Regions from separate parts of the Labilibaculum antarcticum genome, predicted to be linked through region 2. Evidence: riboswitches for the same ligand, from Rfam matches in the RefSeq annotation. Region 2 holds a riboswitch; the other holds the start of a gene.

Region 1 (4,436 bases), 2.2 Mb from region 2:
TTCCTAAATCTGTTGCAATCTGACCTCCATTATCCCAATCATCAACATATTCTGTAAAATTCTTAATCTCATTTTTACTTAAAGTGATATTTCCACTCCAGTCAAACTCTTTAGAAATTTTAACCCCTCCACTAAGTTCGGCTCCCATTCTGTAACTATCAGCAACATTCACCATTATAGCACTTCCAACATCATTAATTTGTCCGGTAAGTACCAATTGGTCCTTATAGTCCATGAAGTAAAGGTTTGTCTCGAAAAAGGCTTTTGAGCTAGTAAATTTGTAACCCATTTCATAATCGAATAACCGTTCACTTGTTGGTGTCTTACCTTGCTCAGCATCAGTATAATTACTTCTGTTTGGCTCTCTGTTTGCAATTGCAAGAGAAGCAAAGAATCTGTTATTATTATTCAACTGGAGATTTAAGCCCAATTTCGGATTAAAAAACACAAAATCATGTTGCTGGGTCAAATCACGAAAGTCATCATCAATCCCTTCAATTTTGTAATCTATACCTCGTACCTGCATATCGGCGTAAAGATTAAATTGTTCAGAAATTGCAATGTTGGCTTTTAAATAAGTATTGTAATCTGTTTTGGTTCCTGTACTTGCATAATACTCCTGATCAAGAAAAGCATCACCGGCATTTTTCATCCAACGAATTCTTCCGTAATGATCCCCTTCATATTTGTTTAAGGCACCCCCCCAAACCAAATCAACATTGGAGAACGAATGACTCAAAGAAAAAACAGCTCCGTAAAAATCATTATTCAACCATTTTCTTCTGATCACATCTGTTTTGGTGATGCTCTCACTTCCAATTACGATCGGATCCAAACCATATTTGCTCAATTTATCGTTTGGTTTAAATTGTTCATAGTATCCTTCGCCATGGGTGTAGTGCAAACCAATATTCAGTTTCGTATTTTCTGATAACAAATGAGTTAAGAATAATTGCGAATGTTTTTGCCAGTAGTTATCGGTTTCATTCTTGTAGGTATACAGATTGTAGGTTCTGCTATCCGAAGCTTTCATAAAATCAACAGCTTCCTGACTTATCAGCCAGTTATCGGCATATTCCTGCATTCCAGCCTCATCATTATTTAATCTCACACTAGGAACACCATTCCAGGCCTGATAAGTTTGCTCTTTCCCCGTAAAAAAATTGGCTTTAATACTTGTTTTTTCACCATAGTATCCTCCTGATAGGAAAATAGACTGCAAATCAGATGTTGCTCTGTCAATGTAGCCATCAGAGGTGATTTTAGACAAACGAGCATCGAAGGAAAATCCATTCTTTCCAAGTCCGGTTCCCACTTTAACAGTGTTTTTAAAAGTGTTGAATGATCCTGCTGAGCTCGCGATTTCAGCGTATGCTTCAGTAGCTACTTTTGAAGTTTGAAGATTTATTGTTGCTCCAAAAGCTGCAGCTCCGTTGGTAGATGTTCCAACTCCCCGCTGAATTTGAATATCTTCTACCGAAGAAGCAAAATCGGGCATATTCACCCAATAGACACCATGAGATTCGGAATCATTCAAAGGAATACCATCAATGGTAACATTAATTCGATTCGCATCGGTTCCTCTTACTCTAAATCCAGTATAACCAACACCAGAACCTGCATCGGAAGTAGTTACAAATGAAGGCGTAGACGACAAAATCATAGGAATATCCTGTCCTAAATTACGCGCAACAATATCTTCTTTTTTTACATTAGTTAATGCCACTGGGGTTTTTCTATCGGCACGTGTTGCCGCAACCAGTACTTCATCAGCCATAATGGCAGATGCCTCCAAGCTAAAGTCAATCTTTTTCGACTTTACCAATTTCACTTCTTTTTGATTTGTTTGATACCCCAAAAATGAAACCACTAAACTGTAATTTCCTTCCTTTAAATTCTGAAACTTGTAATTGCCATTCGAATTGGCAACAGTACCTAAATAAGTTCCTTTCACTGCAATTGTAGCACCCGGAAGTGCTTTTCCAGCTTTATCGGTAATTGTGCCATTTACGGCCAATTGAGAAAATCCGATAAAACATACAAATTGCAATACAATTAACAGTGTTGATCTGCGCAAAACACAGTTCATCTTTCTTGTAAACATTGTTTATAAGTTAAAACGTTAATAAAATATTGCAATGAGGTTGTAATAAGATCAGGGGCGAAAAGTTAATTCGCAATTTTTCCCTACGCCGGCATTATCCGGATCAGGTTAAAGGGTATGATCTCAGCCTGTAATTTAAGGCACCCCACTGTGATTTTGGGTCAAAGATAATCTGAAATTGTTCAAAAGCAAAAAAGTCGGCAAAATGCCGACTTTAAACTAAACCTAAACTTTCACTTTTCTAATCCTATTTAATTGATTCAGGTGCATTAACACCTAAAACATCTTTTATCGCCTTCACAAAAGTTTCTTTTGGTAAAGCTCCTTTTGCCATTGTTGGCTTTCCTTTTGCAGGGATAAAAAGAAAACTTGGAATACTTTTAATGCCAAATGCACCTGAAACTAATGGAGATTTATCTGTATCAACTTTATAAATCTGAATGTCATCTCCATATTCTTTTTGAAGTTCCTCCAATACCGGAGCAACTCGTTTACAAGGTCCACACCATGTTGCATAAAAATCTACGATTACAGGTTTATCACCTTTAAAAGCCCATTCCTTACCATTTTCAAAATCAAACACTTTTTCTTTAAAACTATTATCATCCAAGTGAATGACTTCATTTGTAGCTTGGGAAAATCCACTTAGACTCAGCATTGTTACAAACAGCACAAAAAATATCTTTTTCATCTTCATTTCTTTATAGAGGCATACTATTAAGAAAAAACCCCTCGTTCAACTTCCTTTTCATTATTACTATTTACAAAAATGATCTTTTTTTTTAAAGCATCATTATTTCCCCTGAGCTTTAACAAAACTTTAAGCATTCAAATAAATAGCAAGTAGAATTTGAATTATTTGTTTACTCCAAGTACCTCAGAAAATGCCTGCTTAAATGATTCCTTCGACATCGCACCTTGTGACATTTGTGGTTGACCGTCTTTAGGAATAAATAACAATGATGGAATACTTTGAATTCCAAACATTGAAGCCAATTCCCGTTCTTTTTCAGTATCAATCTTATAAATATCTATATTGTCGCCATACTCTTCTTTTAATTCCTCCAAAATAGGAGCGACAGTTTTACATGGACCGCACCAATCGGCATAAAAATCAACCACACATGGTCGTTCACCTGCAAATTTCCAATCTTTATTTTGTTCGAAATCAAATACCTTAGCTTTAAATGTCGCTACCGTTAAATGTTCTACCATAACTTTCAATATTAAAATAATACAATCATTAATATATACAAATATATACATTTATCCCTGCAATTTATATGCCAAATTCAAAATATTCTTGTTTTTATAGATTCCATCTAAATAATTGTAATTTTGTCAGTGAAAAATCTCAGAATTTGAGAATGAATAATCCTAAGAAGCAGGATTAGCAAAAACTATTTGAAAAAAAGAACAGTGAAAGAACATTTAAAACACCCTATATTTTCTATAATCTCCAAAATTGTTACTCAAGAAAATCTTGAGTGTTATGTAATTGGTGGTTTTGTAAGAGATTTATTTTTACAACGAGGATCAAAAGACATTGATATTGTTGTTGTTGGCAGTGGAATTGAACTTGCCAAAAAAGTAGCAAAAGAAGCCCGTGTATCAAAAGTTTCTGTTTTTAAGAACTTTGGAACAGCAATGCTTAAGTATAAAGATCTGGAGATAGAGTTTGTTGGTGCCAGAAAAGAATCTTACGACAGAGGTTCACGAAACCCTATCGTTGAAGATGGAACCCTTGAAGATGATCAGAAAAGAAGAGATTTTACAATGAATGCTCTGGCTCTAAGTCTACACAAAGATAACTTCGGGGAATTATTGGATCCATTTAATGGAGTTGTTGATCTAAATCAAAAGATCATTAAAACACCCATGGAACCATTGATAACATTCTCTGATGATCCGTTGCGAATGATGAGAGCAATTCGTTTTGCGACTCAGCTTAAATTTACCATATCAGAAGAAACTCTTGAGGCAATCCGTACCAATAAAGATCGCATTGAGATTATCACAAAAGAACGAATTATTGAAGAATTAAATAAAATCATTCTTTCTGACAAGCCATCTATTGGATTTAAATTACTGGAAGAAACAGGATTGCTAAAATTAATATTCCCTGAATTCGTAAAGCTAAAAGGAAAAGAAACAAGGAATGGTATCAGTCATAAAGATAATTTCTACCATACTCTTGAAGTATTGGATCAATTAACTCCCCATTCGGATAATCTTTGGCTGCGATGGTCAGCATTACTGCATGATATTGCCAAACCCAACACCAAAAAATTTATTGATGGAATTGGCTGGACCTTCCATGCTCACAATTTTA
Region 2 (4,436 bases):
TATATTTTCTTCTCCTGTACCGGAGCTTCTACCTTGTCTTTTCCCTGATCAATTAATTGCAATAGGTAAGCCATGTTTTTCCCTAAAACTCTCATAATTTGAACGCCTTCTTCATCTTGTAATGCTTCACCTGGAGTAGTTCCGTGAATCACATTCCAATAATTTGAGGTCGGAACCATCATTTCTGCATAGGTGATGTAATTGTTCAATTCGTTAAAAGTTGGTAATCCTCCCGAACGACGAACTGCCACAACCGAAGCACCAACTTTGTGGCGAAACAAGTTCCCATTTGCACCACTCACATAGAATGCCCGGTCTAAAAACGATTTCATATTTGCTCCCAAGGATGCAAAATGAACAGGTGAGCCAAGCAAAATGCCATCGGCTTCTTTCATTTTCTGAATCCAAATGTTTAGATCATCTCCTTTTAGCACACATTTTTCATCTTTATTTTTAGCGCATTGACCACAAGCGGTACAACCTTTTACTCCTTTGTTTCCAACATGCACGATCTCTGTTTCAATACCTTGCATTTCCAATTGCTCAGTTACCAATTTAAGGGCATGGTAAGTGTTTCCTTCTTTTTTCGGACTTCCATTAAATGCGACTACTTTCATATGTTTATAATTTTATGTTTTTGCCATATGGAACTTACCATGCTGGAATAATCATCCCTTTGTGTGTTAAAATCACTTTTGCATGGACGTTTCATTTTGTGAGATTTTTTTTTTATGATTTCAGATTCGTGATAAATTGAATTATGCACACCAATTGAAAGTGCAAAATAAGCAGGACCTGAATACTATTGTTTTAATAAAATGTTAATAGAATGAATCTATTGTAGGAATCTGATGTGATAAACAGAGTTCTTTTTATTCCAGTTTTATGCGATTCACTTTTAAACCTTCCGATTGAATGCCTCGGGCATATTTCACTGCCGATTTACCAAATATCATCACATAGCCAATTGTATGATCCTTTGGTATGCCAATTAATGTGCGTAATTCAGGATCGATATCATCAATGGCCCATTTTATCATTCCGTTCCAAAGTGTACCAATTCCATGCGAATTAGCTATCAGTTCAAAATAACTCAGTGTAATTAAGCAATCAGCCATTGGCGAAGCATCAATGGATGGGGCTGAAGCAATAATCATGTGTGGTGCATCCCTAAATATCACATCCACACCTTTGGTTTTCCATAATTTCTGATAGGAAAGCAGGAATTGAAATCGCTTCTCAAGTGTGCCGGTCTCTCTGGCATTTTTTAGTGAGTCGTAAACTTTTGATCGAAACAAATCTAAATCCTCTTTATTATCAATTAATGATATCAAAACAGCATTGTCATTGTGTCCTGTTGGTGCATGTGCCGCCGTTTCAATCAGCTCCTGAATTAATTCCTTGTCTACATTTTCCTTTTTGTATTTCCGGATTGAACGTCTGGTTTTTATCAATCTGCTGATTGTTTCCGGCTTTGGCATTTCATCACTTACCGAAACACTGTCTTCAGGTTTTTTTCCCAATATTGAAAGTGCCCCCGTAGGACAAATGGCTAAACAATGTTGGCATTTCAAGCAATTCTTCTCCTTTTCTCTTCGGATTACAGGCTTTGGATTCAATTCTATAATCCCAACCGGACAATCTTGAGCACAAAGACCGCATTCAATACATTTATCTTCCTCTATCTTAAAATCTAACATTGTTTGCAAGCTTATTGTTTGTAGGCAAAGGTAATTTTTCCAGAGAATTAATCCATAAAAGATTCAATGGGGAAGTGTCAATTCTGGTTTTTTATTTTACATTTGCATTTATATAAACTAGGGGTGCCTAACTTTAAGGCTGAGAACATACCCTTTACCTGATCAGGATAATGCCTGCGTAGGAAAGTAAAGAAAAGTCTACTTTTTTGGAGTAGGGCTGCCCCTGTTTATTACTATTATTCACTTAATAAACAGTAAAATGGAGCAAATTGTATCTGCAGGAATCGTCGATTCCTATTTTAAAAAACTCAAAGAAAATTTATCGGTTGATGTAGCAATTGTAGGAGGTGGACCTTCTGGATTGGTGGCATCCTATTATCTCGCCAAGAAAGGCTTTAAAGTTGCTTTGTATGAAAGCAAACTGGCTCCAGGTGGCGGCATGTGGGGTGGTGCTATGATGTTTAATGAAATAATGGTTCAGAAAGATGCATTGCATATTTTGAATGAATTAGGAGTTTCCTACCAACACTATCAGGATGACTATTATACACTTGATTCAGTACATGCAACCTCTGCATTAATTTATCATGCTACTCAGGCAGGCGTAAAAATCTTCAATTGTTCAGTTATCGAAGATGTGGTTTTTCAAAACGACAGAGTATGCGGTGTTGTTTTAAACTGGTCTCCGGTTCGCCGGGAAGGATTGCATGTAGATCCTTTGGTAATCATGGCAAAAGCGGTTGTGGATGGCACGGGTCACGATTGTGATATTGCACGAACATTGGAACGTAAAAATAATGTGAAGCTAAACACAAAAACAGGTAAGGTGATGGGTGAGTGTTCTTTATCCATTGATGAAGCGGAGCGCACTACTGTTGAGAACACCAAGGAAATTTATCCTGGACTATATGTGTCCGGCATGGCATCGAATGGTGTGAGTGGCGGATTTCGAATGGGACCTATTTTTGGGGGAATGCTTTTGTCCGGTGAAAAATTAGCGGGTTTAATTGCTGAAAATCTGAGTAAATAGGATGGAAGACTTTGGTTTATACATCATCATTACGAAAGCTCAAACGTCATACCGTTCCATTGCCGAATCGTGTGTTGAGCGAGGAGTAAAGATGTTACAGTTACGCGAAAAATTGATATCCGATAAGGAATTAATAAGGATTGGAAAGGAAATTAGAGCCATTACCATAGGGAGTGATACCCGTTTTGTGATGAATGATCGTGCAGATATTGCAGCAATTTGCGAAGCTGATTTTTTACATCTCGGACAAGATGATATGAGCATTGAAGAAGCTCGGAATATCGTTGGAGAGATGAAAATCGGTTTGTCAACTCATTCCATACAACAAGTGCAGGAAGCTCTGGTTCAGAGGCCTGATTACATAGGTTTTGGTCCCATATATCCTACCAATGCAAAAATAAAACCCGATCAACCCGTTGGTATTGATCAACTAAAGCAGGTGCTTGATATTGCTGCAGTTCCTGTGGTTGCCATAGGTGGGATTTTCCCCGAAAATATACAGACTATTCTCAGTGCAGGAGCTAAAAATATGGCCATGGTGCGACATTTTATGCAAACCGATCAGTTTGATGAAAGAGTTCTGGAGTATACTAATTTAATAAACAAGAAATAATGAATACACAAATAGAAAAAGCCAAAGAAGGCATTATCACAGCCGAAATGCATATCGTTGCAAAAAACGAAAAAGTTGAAGTTGAATGGTTGCGAAACGAGATTGCATTAGGTCGAATTGTAATTCCTAAAAACAAAAATCATGACTTTCCGGTTATTGCAATTGGTAATGGTTTGCGAACTAAGGTAAATGCAAACATGGGAACATCCGAAAAGCATTGCCATTTTGATGAGGAATTGGAAAAAATGAAAGTGGCCATTCACTATGGTGCTGATGCGATTATGGATTTGTCAACGGGTGGCGATTTGCACATCATTCTGCAACGAATTATTCAGGAATCATCAGTAATGGTTGGCACAGTGCCTATTTATGGTGTTGCTACACGCTTGCTGGCCGAAGGAAAAGAGATTAAAGAGCTCGATCCGGAAGATTTGTTTCGTGAAATTGAAATTCAGGCAAAAATGGGTGTCGATTTTATGACTTTGCACTGTGGAGTCACCAAAGTATCTCTTTCTTTTCTCGAGAATGATTCACGAGTATGCGGGATTGTAAGCCGTGGAGGCGCTTTACTGAAACGATGGATGAAAGAAAACGGCAAGGAAAATCCATTGTATGAACAATACGATCGAATTTTGGATATCTGCAAACAATACGATGTTACCATTAGTTTAGGCGATGGTTTGCGTCCGGGAGCAGGTGCTGATGCTACCGATCGTGCACAAGTTGCCGAGTTGTTGGTTTTAGGGGAATTGGTTGATCGTGCCAGAGACAAAGGCGTTCAGGTGATGGTAGAAGGGCCTGGTCACATGCCTTTGGATCAGATTGAAGCCAATATGAAGTTAATGAAAAGACTTTGTGGAGAAGCGCCGTTTTACGTGTTGGGCCCATTGGTTACCGATTCGGCTCCTGGATACGATCACATTGTGGGAGCAATTGGTGGTACTGTTGCTGCCATTCACGGAGCCGATTTTCTTTGCTATGTAACGCCAGCTGAGCATTTATGTTTGCCTGATGTAAAAGATGTAAAGGAAGGTGTAATTGCTAGTCGAATTGCCGCACATTCAGCCGATTTAGTCAATAATGTAGGAGGTGC

The links. Region 2 has a riboswitch for thiamine pyrophosphate ahead of ALGA_RS19285 (sulfide-dependent adenosine diphosphate thiazole synthase). Riboswitches for the same ligand answer to the same signal wherever they lie in the genome.
Region 1: linked by a shared signal. The riboswitch ahead of ALGA_RS04895 (TonB-dependent receptor) and the one ahead of ALGA_RS19285 (sulfide-dependent adenosine diphosphate thiazole synthase) in region 2 are both predicted to bind thiamine pyrophosphate.

Annotation. Positions count from the first base shown of each region.
Region 1 covers NZ_AP018042.1:1,321,724-1,326,159, forward strand. The annotation lists gene ALGA_RS04895 (TonB-dependent receptor) at 1-2,104, opposite strand, end outside; TPP riboswitch at 2,166-2,262, opposite strand; gene trxA (thioredoxin) at 2,352-2,795, opposite strand; gene trxA (thioredoxin) at 2,960-3,319, opposite strand; gene ALGA_RS04910 (CCA tRNA nucleotidyltransferase) at 3,509-4,436, shown strand, end outside.
Region 2 covers NZ_AP018042.1:4,816,601-4,821,036, forward strand. The annotation lists gene ALGA_RS19275 (flavodoxin family protein) at 1-617, opposite strand, end outside; gene ALGA_RS19280 (nitroreductase family protein) at 873-1,700, opposite strand; TPP riboswitch at 1,810-1,902, shown strand; gene ALGA_RS19285 (sulfide-dependent adenosine diphosphate thiazole synthase) at 1,960-2,730, shown strand; gene thiE (thiamine phosphate synthase) at 2,732-3,343, shown strand; gene thiC (phosphomethylpyrimidine synthase ThiC) at 3,343-4,436, shown strand, end outside.